Regions from separate parts of the Streptomyces sp. NPDC052023 genome, predicted to be linked through region 2. Evidence: riboswitches for the same ligand, from Rfam matches in the RefSeq annotation. Region 2 holds a riboswitch; each other region holds the start of a gene.

The links. Region 2 has a riboswitch for cobalamin ahead of ACIHCM_RS23335 (energy-coupling factor ABC transporter permease). Riboswitches for the same ligand answer to the same signal wherever they lie in the genome.
Region 1: it holds a riboswitch for cobalamin, as region 2 does, so the genes downstream of both, ACIHCM_RS30395 (cobalamin biosynthesis protein) here and ACIHCM_RS23335 (energy-coupling factor ABC transporter permease) in region 2, are expected to answer to the same signal.
Region 3: it holds a riboswitch for cobalamin, as region 2 does, so the genes downstream of both, metE (5-methyltetrahydropteroyltriglutamate--homocysteine S-methyltransferase) here and ACIHCM_RS23335 (energy-coupling factor ABC transporter permease) in region 2, are expected to answer to the same signal.

The regions. Positions count from the first base shown of each region.
Region 1 is NZ_JBIUBW010000020.1:94,495-98,949, reverse strand. It holds gene ACIHCM_RS30410 (class II aldolase/adducin family protein) at 1-54, opposite strand, end outside; gene ACIHCM_RS30405 (anion permease) at 382-1,623, shown strand; gene ACIHCM_RS30400 (hypothetical protein) at 1,655-1,876, shown strand; cobalamin riboswitch at 2,059-2,204, shown strand; gene ACIHCM_RS30395 (cobalamin biosynthesis protein) at 2,305-3,255, shown strand; gene ACIHCM_RS30390 (cobyric acid synthase) at 3,252-4,455, shown strand, end outside.
Region 2 is NZ_JBIUBW010000012.1:25,227-29,681, reverse strand. It holds gene ACIHCM_RS23350 (ATP-binding cassette domain-containing protein) at 1-492, opposite strand, end outside; gene cbiQ (cobalt ECF transporter T component CbiQ) at 489-1,238, opposite strand; gene ACIHCM_RS23340 (energy-coupling factor ABC transporter substrate-binding protein) at 1,244-1,603, opposite strand; gene ACIHCM_RS23335 (energy-coupling factor ABC transporter permease) at 1,600-2,307, opposite strand; cobalamin riboswitch at 2,341-2,526, opposite strand; gene ACIHCM_RS23330 (hypothetical protein) at 2,874-3,605, shown strand; gene ACIHCM_RS23325 (hypothetical protein) at 4,355-4,455, shown strand, end outside.
Region 3 is NZ_JBIUBW010000005.1:402,090-406,544, forward strand. It holds gene metE (5-methyltetrahydropteroyltriglutamate--homocysteine S-methyltransferase) at 1-1,591, opposite strand, end outside; cobalamin riboswitch at 1,758-1,982, opposite strand; gene ACIHCM_RS14420 (ATP-binding cassette domain-containing protein) at 2,121-2,756, shown strand; gene ACIHCM_RS14425 (metal ABC transporter permease) at 2,753-3,622, shown strand; gene ACIHCM_RS14430 (metal ABC transporter solute-binding protein, Zn/Mn family) at 3,580-4,398, shown strand.

The sequences.
Region 1 (4,455 bases), on a different contig from region 2:
GTGGACGTCCCGGACATTTCGGACATTCCGCCGCTCTCCACGCTGTTCAGCCATGCCGCGATCCTGCCAGGCGGGCTTCGGCCTGTCCCGGTGCGGGCGCGAGGGCAGGGGGGAACCCCACTGTCCGCCGGGCGACCGGGCGGCGCCCTGCCGGGTGACCATTCTCTCTTTCCACGCGTCCATGACCCGGCTCGAGCGGCCGGCGAAGGGCCTCCGGCCTTACGGAATCCGGGGCCGGCGGTACGGGACCGGGTGCCGTGAGCCCCGAGGGTGCAACGACCCCCTCCCACGGACACCAGCAAGCCCCTCTCAGTTCACCTTTCGTTCACTTAGGTTACCTACGTTCGTCCAGCCAATGACCTCGAACGATTGCCTGGGTAAATGGAAGGCATCTCGCTGATCCTCGCGATTGTGGTGGTAACCGCTCTCGCGTTCGACTTCACGAACGGTTTCCACGACACCGCGAACGCGATGGCCACCACCATCTCGACGGGTGCCCTCAGACCCAAGGTCGCGGTGGCCATGTCCGCCGTCCTCAACCTGGTCGGCGCCTTCCTCTCCGTGGAGGTCGCCAACACGATCTCCAAGGGCCTGGTCGACGAGAGCGGCATCCGTCCCGAGGTCATCTTCGCCGCACTGGTCGGCGCGATCCTGTGGAACCTGCTGACCTGGCTGGTCGGCCTGCCGTCCTCCTCCTCGCACGCGCTGATGGGCGGCCTGATCGGCGCCACGGTCGCCTCGGCCGGCGTCGGTGCCGTGCACGGCGACGTGCTGGTCACCAAGGTGCTGATCCCGGCGATCGCCGCCCCGCTGGTGGCGGGCATCGCGGCCATGCTCGCCACCAGGCTGACGTACACGCTCGGCAGGAAGGCCGACGGGAAGGCCTCCGCGAAGGGTTACCGCGCCGGGCAGATCGCCTCGGCGGGCCTGGTCTCGCTGGCGCACGGCACCAACGACGCACAGAAGACGATGGGCATCATCACCCTCGCCCTGGTCGCGGGCGGCACCCTCGCCCCCGACTCCGACCCGCCCCTGTGGGTCATCCTCTCCGCGGGCATCGCCATCGCGCTCGGCACCTACCTCGGCGGCTGGCGCATCATCCGGACCATGGGCAAGGGCCTGACGGACCTTCAGCCGCAGCAGGGCTTCGCGGCGCAGACCAGTGCCGCGACGGTCATCCTGGCCTCCTCCCACCTGGGCTTCTCGCTCTCCACCACGCACTCGGTCTCCGGTGCGGTGATGGGCGCGGGCCTGGGCCGCAAGGGCGGCGTGGTCCGCTGGTCCACCGCCACCCGGATGTTCGTCGCCTGGGGTCTGACGCTCCCGGCCGCCGCGCTGGTCGGCGCGATCGCCGAGTGGGTGACGGGCTTCGGTCCCTGGGGCACCGCCGTGGTCGCGGTCTTCCTGGTCGTCTCCAGCGCCGCGATCTGGAAGATCTCCCGTCGCGAGGTCGTGGACCACACGAACGTCAACGACGAGGCCGGGGAGCCCGCCGGTGTGGTGACGGCGGCGATGGCCGCGGTGACGCCGCCGCCGGCCGGCACCCCCGTGGACGGCCTCACGGCGACGATCCCCGCACAGAAGACGGCCTCGGAGCCGACGCCCTCTCAGGCCACCGTCTGAGCCTGAGGTCACTGAAGGAAGCAGCAGCAACATGAAGATCGACTGGGCGGCTCTCGGCTCCGTCTTCGGCGTCAGCCTCGTGGTCACCGTGGCCTTGGTGGGCCTGTTCACCCTCGGCGTGGCCGGTCTGTCGCGACGCGAACGGGCGGCGGAGCAGGGGGAGTCGGCGGCGCTCGCGGTCACCGGCGCGTACGCCGCGTTCGCCGCGTGCGCGGTGGCCGTGGGCTACGGGATCTATCTGATCGTCGCCTGACGGCGCTGCGCACTCGTCCGGCCACGTTCTCGCGCCCCGCGCGGCGCCCTCCACGAGGGCCCCGGGCGGGGCGCTTCGCCGTGTGCGGCGAGGGCGGGCGCGGCGTGGGTGAGACCGGTGTCGCCCGTGCCGTGTGGGCCGCAGCACAATCGTCCCGCCGCAGGTCAACGGCAAGTTGACGGCTGTTCTCGCCCCGTGGTGGACTTCCGGGGCCATGTACGGCGGCAGAAGAGGAAGTCCGGTGCGAATCCGGCGCGGTCCCGCCACTGTGACCGGGGAGGTACCTCCCCGGGAGCCAGGAACTCTCGCCTCCGGTCTCGTCGAACCAGGGCGTGGACACCCTGAGTGAGGACATATCGCGATGCCAGGCAGTGCACTGAAGTCCCGTACCGGATCTGTGCCCTTCGACGCAGCCGGCTGAGCCCCCCGTGCGTGCCGATCGCGTGTACGCGTACGGCGCCGCCGCCGGACTCCTCGGCGACCTTCTCCTCGGCGACCCCCGCCGGGGGCATCCGGTCGCCGCGTTCGGCCGGGCCGCCGGGGCCGTGGAACGGCTGCTGTGGCGCGACCACCGCGGGTGGGGCGCGCTGCACGCCGCCGTGTGTGCCGGTGGCGCCGTGGCGCTGGGCGCCGCCGCCCGCCGGGCCGTACGGTCCTCCCCCGCCGCTTCCGTCGCGCTGACCGGCGTCGCCACCTGGGCCGTCGTCGGCGGGACCTCGCTCGGGCGGGAGGCCCGCGCCGTCGGGCGGGCCCTTCAGGCGGGGGACGTCGAGGCGGCGCGGGCGCGGCTGCCGCATCTGTGCGGCCGGGACCCGCAGAGCCTCGACGCGCAGGAGATCGCGCGGGCGGTGGTGGAGTCCGTCGCGGAGAACACGTCCGATGCCGTGGTCGGGGCGCTGGTGTGGGGCGCCGTCGGCGGGGTGCCGGGGCTGCTCGGGTTCCGGGCGGTGAACACGCTGGACGCGATGGTGGGGCACAAGTCGCCGCGCTACCGCAGGTACGGGTGGGCTTCCGCCCGGCTCGACGATCTCGCGGGGTGGCCGGGTGCGCGGCTGACCGCCTCGCTCGCCGTGCTGGCGGGCGGCGATCCGCGCGGGGCCGTGCGGGCCTGGCGGGCTGACGCCGCGAAGCACCCGAGCCCCAATGCCGGGCCCGCGGAGGCGTCGTTCGCGGGGGCGTTGGGGGTGCGGCTCGGGGGGACGTCGTCGTATGCGGGACGGGTCGAGCACCGGCCGGTGCTGAACGGTGGGGGGCGTGGGGTGGAAGTGGGCGACATCGAGCGGGCCGTCCGGTTGTCCCGGCGGGTGAGCTGGCTGGCGCTGGGAGCCGGCGCTGCCGGCGCGTGGCTGCGGGGGCGGCTGCCGGGGAGGGGCGTATGACCGGCCGCGGGCTGCTGGTCGCCGGGACCACCTCCGACGCCGGCAAGAGCGTCGTCACCGCCGGGATCTGCCGCTGGCTGGTGCGGCAGGGCGTCAAGGTCGCGCCCTTCAAGGCGCAGAACATGTCGCTGAATTCGTTCGTCACCCGCGAGGGCGCCGAGATCGGGCGGGCGCAGGCCATGCAGGCGCAGGCGTGCCGGGTGGAGCCGACCGCGCTGATGAATCCCGTGCTGCTCAAGCCGGGCGGGGAGCGCAGCAGCCAGGTGGTGCTGCTGGGCAGGCCGGTCGGGGAGATGAGCGCGCGGGGCTACCACGGCGGGCGGCAGCAGGCGTTGCTGGGCACCGTGCTCGACTGTCTCGCCGAGTTGCGGGGCACGTATGACGCGGTGATCTGTGAGGGGGCCGGGAGCCCGGCCGAGATCAATCTGCGGCGGACCGACATCGTGAACATGGGGATCGCCCGCAACGCCCGGCTTCCCGTGCTCGTGGTCGGCGACATCGACCGCGGCGGTGTCTTCGCCTCGTTCTTCGGGACCGTGGCCCTGTTGTCACCCGAGGACCAGAGGTGCGTCGCCGGGTTCCTCGTCAACAAGTTCCGCGGCGACGTCTCGCTGCTGGAGCCGGGGCTGGACATGCTCAGGTCGCTCACCGGGCGGCGGACGTACGGCGTGCTGCCCTACCGGCACGGGCTCGGCATCGACGAGGAGGACGGGCTGCGGGTCTCGATGCGAGGGACGGTACGCGAGTCCGTCGTCGCGCCGCCCGTCGGCGAGGACGTGCTGCGCGTCGCCGTGTGCGCCCTGCCGCTGATGTCCAACTTCACGGACGTGGACGCCCTCGCCGCCGAACCCGGCGTCGTGGTGCGGTTCGTGGACCGGCCGGAGGAACTCGCGGACGCGGACCTCGTGGTGATACCCGGGACCCGCGGGACCGTACGGGCGCTGGAGTGGCTGCGGGAGCGGGGGCTGGCGGCTGCCCTCGCCCGAAGGGCCGCCGAGCAGCGGCCCGTTCTGGGCATCTGCGGTGGCTTCCAGATCCTCGGCGAGCACATCGAGGACGACGTGGAAAGCCGCCGCGGCCGGGTCGACGGGCTGGGCATCCTGCCCCTGCGGGTGCGGTTCGCCCGGGAGAAGACCCTCGCCCGGCCGGCCGGCGAGGCTCTCGGCGAGCCCGTCGAGGGGTACGAGATCCATCACGGCG
Region 2 (4,455 bases):
CACCCGCGGCCGCATGGCGACCGCACCGGCGATCGCGGTCCGCTTGCGCTGCCCGTAGGACAGCAGATGCGTGGGCCGGTCGGCCAGTGCGGCGATGTCCAGCGCGGCCAGCGCCTGGGCCACCCGCGCCCGCACCTCGGCGTCCGGCAGCCCCAGGTTGAGCGGCCCGAACGAGACGTCCTGCGCCACCGAGGCGGCGAACAACTGGTCGTCCGGATCCTGCACCACCAGCTGGACGGTGGTCCGCAACCGGGTCAGCCCCTTCCGGTCGTACGACACCGCGGTCCCGTCCACCGTCAACTCCCCGTCCCGCGGCCTCAGTCCGCCGCTGAGCAGCCGCATCAGCGTGGTCTTGCCGCTGCCGTTGCGGCCGAGCAGCGCCAGCGCCCGCCCCTCGCGCACCTCGAAGTCGAGCCCGCTGAGCACGGCAGGGCCGTCCTCGTAGGCGAACGACGCGCCCCGCAGGGCGACCAGGGGGGCGGCCTCGCTCATGACAGCGGCCTTTCGAGTACGAAGGTGAGGGCGGCCAGCGCGGCGAGCAGCGCGACGCTCACGGCCGTGAACGGCACGGAGACGCGGGCCTCGGGCACCAGCACCCGCAGCGTGCCGTCGTAGCCGCGCCCGGCGAGCCCGGCCTGCAGGCGCGTGGCCCGGTCGAAGGCGCGCACGAAGGCGGTGGCGCCGAGCCCGGCCAGCGACCGCCACCGGGCGGCGCGCGTGGTGTGCCCGAGACGGGCCGCCTGCGCGTCACGGATCCGGCGCACGGAGTCCAGGAGCAGAAAGCTCATGCGGTACGTCACCAGCGCCACGTCGACGACGGGCGCCGGGACGCCGGCCCGGACCAGGCGGGGCAGCAGATCGGACATCGGGGTGGTGAACGCGAACAGCAGCACACCGAGGGAGGCGGCCGAGGTCCGCAGCAGCAGTTCCCCGGCGCGCACCGCGCCGCCGCCGGCGAGAGCGGCGAACCCGTCCGGGCCGCCGACCCGCACCAGCAGCGGCAGCGCGCCGGTGACGCAGAACCCCAGCGGCACCCGGTAGGCCCGCCACAGCCTCCGCCCGGGCACGCCCGCCGGTCCCAGCAGCACGGCCAGCGCCGTCACCAGCACCAGCGCCGCCCCCGGCCAGGGCGGCAACGAGATCGCCAGCACCGTGAGCCCCAGCCCGAGCACGGCCTTGTCCACGGGATGACGGCGGCGCCAGCGGCTGCTGTGCGCCGCCGCGTCGATCGGCAGCACGAGGCTCAGGCCCCTTCGGCTCCGTCGTGCCCGGGAACCCGCACCGCGCCCTGCTGTTCCCCGGCGCGGGCCTCGCCCTGGCGGCGGCCCCGCCGGACGCCGAAGTAGTAGGCGAGCGCGCCCGCGCCGACGGCCGCCTGGAGGGCGAACAGACCTGACTCGATCTCACCGGACGGAGGCTCGTACAGCGGCGAGAACCAGGGCTCGTAGTCCGGGTCCAGCTCGGTGATCGCCGTCTCCGCCTCGGCGTCGGCGCCGGCGAACGGTTCCTCCTTGTGGTCACCGAGCCCGAACACCAGCGGCAGCACCGCGAGGGCCGCGACGGCGATCAGCAGCAGGAGGTTGATCCTCGTGTTGCGCTTCATCGGGCCACCGCCTCGGTGCCGTTGTTCCGGGTGCCGGTCTTCTGGGTGAGCAGCACGCCCAGCCTGGTCAGTTCGCCCTTGCTGGACTGCACGAGCAGCCGCATCACCAGGACCGTCAGCAGCCCCTCGCTGACCGCGAGCGGGATCTGCGTGACCGCGAAGATGGAGCCGAACTTGCCGAGTGCGCCGAGGAATCCGCTGCTCGGGTCGGGAAAGGCGAGCGCCAGCTGGACGCTGGTGACGCAGTAGGTGGACAGGTCGGCCACGAACGCGCCGAAGAACACGGCCACCATCAGCGGCACGTCGAACCGCCGCAGCAGCCGGTAGATTCCGTAGCCGGCCCACGGCCCGATGATCGCCATCGAGAAGACGTTGGCGCCGAGCGTGGTCAGCCCGCCGTGCGCGAGCAGCAGCGCCTGGAACAACAGGGTGATGGTGCCCAGCACCGCCATCACCGGCGGCCGGAACAGGATGGCGCCCAGTCCCGTGCCGGTGGGATGCGAGCAACTCCCGGTCACGGACGGCAGCTTCAGCGCCGACAGGACGAAGGTGAAGGCGCCCGAGGCGCCGAGGAGCAGGGTGCTCTCGGGATGTTCCCGCACCTCTCGGGTGAGGGAGCGGACTCCGTGGACGACGAACGGCGCGGACGCGACGCCCCAGGCGATCGCGTGCGCCGGAGGCAGAAAACCCTCGGCTATGTGCATGGCTTCAGCAGACCCTCTCCAGCACCTCGTGGATGGTGTACAACGCGCCTCGGCCGGTCTCCTGGCTGACGGGTGACACCGCCCGTGCTCCGCCTTCCCGGGTCACAAGGACCCAGTGGCCGCCCCTTGAGGGCCGGAGCCGGACTTCCCGATCACAGTGGCGAGGGCCGCACCGGCATCACACCGGATTTCCCGTTCACCAAGGCGTGGTGACAGTAGTGCGCCCCCGGGGGTGGTGACAAGCGGTGCACCGGGGGCGCGAAGGCGCTGGTCACGCGGCGCTCCACGGCGGCGGGGTGACCTGCCCGGCCGCGGTGACCCACGGTGGCCGGTGCGTTCGCGACCCGCGCCCGGGCGTGTCCCGTACAACGGACGTGTCCGAAGTGCTGGGCATCAACGGTCATAGCCCGTACGTGAATTGAGGGCGGTTGAACGATCGGGGACGTACGCCGAACCGGGGTCCGGGTGACGAGGGCGCTGGGAACGCCGGGGCGCGACGGACGGAAAAGAGCATGCGAGCACGCGTCACGGCGAGGTAGGTTCCTGCTGTTCGCAAGGGGGATCAAGTGGCGAAGCTGAACCAGATCATCGCTGTCGAAAAGGGCGTCAAGAGCAAGTCGCTCCAGGACATCACCGCGGCGCACCAGAAGGTGCAGAAGCCGGCACTGCTGGCCGGTATCTCACGCACGTACCAGCCGAAGGACGAGGAGGGCGAGCAACTGCCGCCCGAGTCCACGCGGGTCCAGGTGCAGGCCGAGGACGTGCTGCGCGAGATGTCGGCGTCGCTCACCAGGCTGTTCGACGTGACCGCCACCAAGGACTGGGCGAACTGCACGGCCCGCGCGGACGTCACGGTCGACGGCCGGACGATCGTCGCGGACGTCCCGGTCAGCTATCTCCTCTTCCTGGAGAAGCAACTCACCGACCTGCACACGTTCGTCAAGAAGCTCCCGACCCTCGACGCCGCCGAGTCCTGGTCCCACGACCCGTCGACGGACTGGTGGAAGACGGACCCGGTCCGCACGATCCGCACCAAGAAGGTCCCCCGCAACCACGTCAAGGCGGAGGCGACCGAGAAGCACCCGGCGCAGGTCGAGGTGTACTACGAGGACGTGCCGATCGGGTACTGGACGACGGTCAAGTTCTCGGGTGCCCTCCCGGCGCGACGGGTCAACGAACTGGTGGAGCGGGTCGAGAAGCTCCAGCAGGCCGTCAAGTTCGCCCGCGAGGAGGCCAACGGCGCCGAGGTCACCGACCAGCGCGTCGGCGACGTGGTGTTCGGCTACCTGTTCGGCTGACCTGGCCGCGGGTAGCATCCATGATCGCCCCCGCGTGCGAGCGCGGGGGTGCGCACCAGGCGCGGGCCGGATTGAGGACCGGTTCGCGTGATGAGCGCAAGCTGACACTGAAGTTCAGCCTGAAGAAGCGGTGACAGTGAAGGTTCGAGTCCTTCCCCCGGCACAGCGTGACCAACGGGCCGGGGTAGCCCAACATGGCAGAGGCAGCCGCGGTCAATCTCAGACTCTCGCTCCAGTCTCAGCATCGCCGCCGATCGCCGGATCGACCGAGGCCGGACGGACGCCGTCGGATGCGAGTTCGACTCTCGCCTGCACCTCTCGCACGGTGCGGTAGTTCAAAGGAAGAACACGACGGCATGATGACTGATCCGTCCTCTTAAACGCCGCCGGCGTGCGCAATTGGGTGGCACCCCAGGGGCCCGGGAGCTGGATACGACTCCCGGGCTCCGCCACGCCCGCCCGTACCGGCCCTCCGTAGCAGGCCGACGTGCTGCGGGCACCGATCACCCGGGCGGATGCCATGACGGGCAGTCCGTTCCTGGTGGTGGCCCAGAACATGGCCGCCTGACCCGCAGCCTCCCGCTGTCAGCCCGGAGGAGGCCGATGTGACCCGTTTGATCCTCGATCAGAGCACTGGAACCTCCGGATGGCTTCCCCGATGAGCGCTCCGCGCGATGTCGCTCTAGCCTCCGAAATGAGCGCTGAATGGATCTTCTGATGGCGCGCTCCATTCGGTTCAAGGAGGAGATATGCGCAGGATTCGTACGGTCGCTGTCGCGACCGCCGTCATAGCTGGCGTCGGGTTCATGGGTATTCCGGCCACCGCCCAAGCGTCCGAAGGCGGCCATGG
Region 3 (4,455 bases), on a different contig from region 2:
ACCGGGTGCCGTACGACTGGACCCAGCCGTGCTGGGTGGCGAGGTAGCCGGTGAGCTGCTCGGCGAAGTACTGGACCATGTCGTTGCGTTCGGGCTCGCCGTGCACGAGGACGTCGAGGCCGGTCTTCTCCTGGAAGGCGATCACTTCCTGGATCTCGGACTTGATGCGTTCCTCGTAGCCGGCGTCGTCGATCCGCCCGGCCCGCAGGTCGGCGCGGGCGGCGCGCAGCTCGCCGGTCTGCGGGAAGGAGCCGATGGTCGTGGTCGGCAGCAGGGGCAGGCCGAGGTGGGCGCGCTGGGCGGCGGCCCGCTCGGCGTAGGGCTGGGAGCGGCGGGCGTCGGCCTCCGTGACGGCGGCGGCGCGGGCGCGCACGGCCGGGTCATGGGTGATCGGCGAGCCGGCGCGGGACGCGAGGTCGGCACGGTTGGCGGCCAGCTCCGCCGTGATCGTGTCGGTGCCCTGGGCGAGGCCCTTGGCGAGAGTGACGACCTCGGCGGTCTTCTGCCGGGCGAAGGCGAGCCAGCGCAGGATCTGCGGCTCGATGTCCCGCTCCGGAGCGGTGTCCAGGGGCACGTGCAGCAGCGAGCAGGAGGCGGCCACGTCGACGCGGTCGGCCAGACCCAGCAGGGTGCCGAGGGTGGCCAGGGACTTCTCCAGGTCGTTGACCCAGATGTTGCGGCCGTTGACGACACCGGCGACGAGCCGCTTGCCCGGCAGACCACCGACGGCGGCGAGGGCGTCCAGGTGGGCGGCGGCGGCCTCGGTGAAGTCCAGCGCGAGTCCCTCGACGGGGGCCTTGGCCAGGACCGGCAGGGCGTCGCCGAGCCGGTCGAAGTACGAGGCGACGAGCAACTGGGGCCGGTCGGGCAGGGCGCCGAGCTCGCGGTAGGCGCGGGCCGCGGCGTTCAGTTCGGCGGGCGTGCGGTCCTGGACGAGGGCGGGCTCGTCGAGCTGAACCCACTCGGCGCCCGCCGCGCGCAGGTCGGCGAGGACCTCGGCGTACACCGGCAGGAGCCGGTCCAGCAGCGTGAGCGGCTCGAAGTCCGCGGGGACACCGGGCGCGGGCTTGGCGAGCAGCAGGTACGTGACGGGGCCGACGAGGACCGGGCGGGCCGTCAGACCCAGGGCGAGGGCCTCCTTCAGCTCGGCGACCTGCTTGGTGGAGTCGGCGGCGAACACGGTGTCCGGACCCAGTTCCGGCACCAGGTAGTGGTAGTTGGTGTCGAACCACTTCGTCATCTCCAGCGGCGCCACGTCCTGCGTGCCGCGGGCCATGGCGAAGTAGCCGTCGAGCGCGCCGGCGGTGACGGCCTCCCGGTGCCGGGCGGGGATCGCGCCGACCATCACGGTGGTGTCGAGAACGTGGTCGTAGTACGAGAAGTCGCCGGTCGGCACCTCGTGGATGCCGGCCTCGGCGAGCCGGCGCCAGTTGCCGGCTCGCAGCTCGGCGGCGGTGGCACGGAGGGCGTCGGCGGTGACGCGGCCCTTCCAGTAGCCCTCGATCGCCTTCTTCAGTTCCCGGTTCCGACCCTGGCGGGGGTAGCCGTACACGGTGGCCCGTGCTGCCGCGGCTGCGGACTTCGGTGTCACGGAGATCTCCTTCGCGAGATGAATCCCTGAGATCCCGGGGACGGGACGAGAACGCGAAGGGCGACGGAACCGGAAGGACCCGACCCCGCGCGGCAACGGCACGGTCGATCCGTCTGGTATGTACGCCGACCCGCCCTCGAGGTCACCGGGATGTCCGCGCACGAGGGTTCGCGCGCGGGCAGTTGGCAGGTCTTCGGACTCGCGGGCACGCCTCGTGTCGTACGAGACACCTACTGGCCGTCGCTTCCCAGGCCCACTTCCTCGGGCCCAGTGCGTATGACGGCGGTCGTTCCCACTCACCGCTGCGGGGCAGTCCCGGATTCCCACCGGGTTCCCTCTTACGACGCATCCCGCCTGGCGGACGGGGCGAACCAGCTGCGCGGACCACCCTACGCGGCGTCGCGCGGGTGGGGAGGGCAGGTCCGGCATTCGGATGGTGAAGTCGGACATGAGGAAGTCACGCACCCCGCGATGCCCGGGAACCAACCGCCCTCCGCTTCCGACACCTGTTCAGGAGCGAGGAGGTGGCATGGAAGGACTGGACGTCGTCATGCGCGAGGTCGCCTGCCGGCACGGCCGCGTGGAGGCCGTGCGGGGCGTCGACCTCGACATCGCGGCCGGCGGGCGGGTGGCGCTGACCGGTACCAACGGCTCGGGCAAGACCACGTTGCTGCGGGCCGTGCTCGGCCTGCACCGCCGGGCCGGCGGCCGGATCCTGGTGGGCGGCCGGGACACCCGCAGCGCGGCCGAGTGGGCGTGGCGGCGCCGGGCGTGCGCGTGGATTCCGCAGAAGCCGGCGGTCGGCCGGTTCCCGCTGCCGGCCAGGGAGTTGCTGGCCAGTGGCGGTGCGAAGGCCGAAGCGGTCGAGGCGGCGGCGAAGCTCGGCGTCGGGCAGCTCGTGGACCGGCCGTTGCACACCCTGTCCGGCGGCCAGCTGCAGCGGATGTATCTGGCGCGGGCGGTCGGCTGCGTCGCCGCGGGCGCCGGCGTGCTGCTGGCCGACGAACCCACCGCGGCACTCGACTTCGCCGGGCAGGAGGAGGCGGCCGACGTGCTGCTGTCCCTGCCGGTGACCGTCGTGGTCGTCACCCACGACCGGGCGCTGGCCGACCGCTGCGACCGGGTGCTGGAGATGGCCGCGGGCAGTCTGCGGGAGGTGCGGTGACCGCCCTGGCCGCGGCCGATGTCGGCCAGTTGCTGCAACTCGTTCCGGTCCAGCGCGCGGGTGCCGCCCTGCTGCTGGCGGCCGTGGGCCTGCCCGTGGTCGGCGTCGTGATCGTCGGCCTCGACATCATGCCGGTGCGGTTCGCCATGATGCATGTGGCGCTGCTCGGTATCGCGGTCGGTCTGCTGACCGGGCTCGACCCGATGCTGTGCGCGCTCCTCGCCTGCGCCCTCGCCGGAGCCGGGGTCGCGCCGCTGGCCCGCACTCCGGACGGGCTGTCGGGGGCGATGGGCCTGCTCATGAGCCTGGCGATCGCGGCGGCGCTGCTCGTGCTGGCGGTCTCCGGGGTCAACGCGGCGGGCGCGTTCGCCCTGCTGTGGGGATCGATCCTCTCCGTCGGCACGGCCGACCTGTGGGTGATCGGCGCCCTGGCCGTCGCCGTGCCGGCCCTGTTCTGGTGGCGGCGCCGCGACCTCGCCCTGCTGCTGTACGACCGTGAACTGGCCCTGTCCTCGGGCGTCCGGGTCGAGCGGCTCACCCTGGTGCTGCTCGTCCTGGTCGCGGTGGCCGTCGCCGGAGCCATCAAGCTCACCGGCGCGCTGCTCGTCGACGCCCTCACCCTGCTGCCCGCGCTCGCCGCCCGCCGCCTGGGCACCTCCCTGAAGTCCATCACCGCCTGGGCGGTCGGCATCGGGGTCGCCGTGAACCTCACCGGGTTCCTCGTCGCCCTCCGCTTCGACTGGCCGCCCGGGCCGGTCCTCGTCCTGACCGCCGGCGTGGTCGTCCTCGCCGTCCATCTCATACCCGAACGGAGAATCAGCTCATGGCGCGCACCCGCGTCCGCAACTCTTCCCTCCTCGCACTGACCCTGATCGCGGGGCTCGCCCTGACCTCGACCGGCTGCGGCGGCGACACCGAGTCCGGTTCGGCGCCGTCCGCGTCGTCCGGCGCCAAGGACTCCCCGCCGGTGGTCGTCGCCACCACCACCTGGGAGGCCGCCCTCGCCAAGGCGGCCGGCGCCGGGGACGTGCAGGTCATCGTCCCGCAGTCGGTGCAGCACGCCCCCGACTACGACCCCAGGCCCTCCGACCTCGTGGCGGTGGCGGACGCCGACTACGTCCTCTACGCGCCCTTCGAGCCGTACGCCGCGAAGATCAAGGAGGCGGCCGGTTCCGACGCCGAGCTGGTCGAGGTCGCTCTCGACAACGACGCGGACAAGGCGAAGGCCGAAGTCGCCCGTCTGGCGCAGCTGTTCGGAACCCAGGACGCCGCCGCACGGTGGACCGCCTCCTTCGACTCCGAGTACGCGGCGCTGCAGAAGGGCCTGAAGGCCAAGTGGCCGCAAGGCAAGCAGCCCACCGTCGTCGCCCAGGTGTTCACGACCTGGGCGGCGAAGCTGGCGGGCGCCGAACTCGCCGGTACCTTCGGGCCCGAGGCCGTGACGGCGAAGCAGCTGTCCGAGCTGTCGAGGACGAAGCCGCGACTCGTCCTGGACAACGCGCACATGACGACCGGCACGGTGCTGCCCGACTCGGGCGCCGAGCAGGTCGAGATCGTCAACTACCCGGGGACGGACCTCGACCTGCTGGCGGTCTACCGGGAAGCGGCGAAGACGGTGGAGACGGCGATGGCCGCCTCGTAACGGCGTCGCGTCACGCACCGAGGGGGCCGCCCGGCGCGGGCGGCCCCCTCAGCGCGT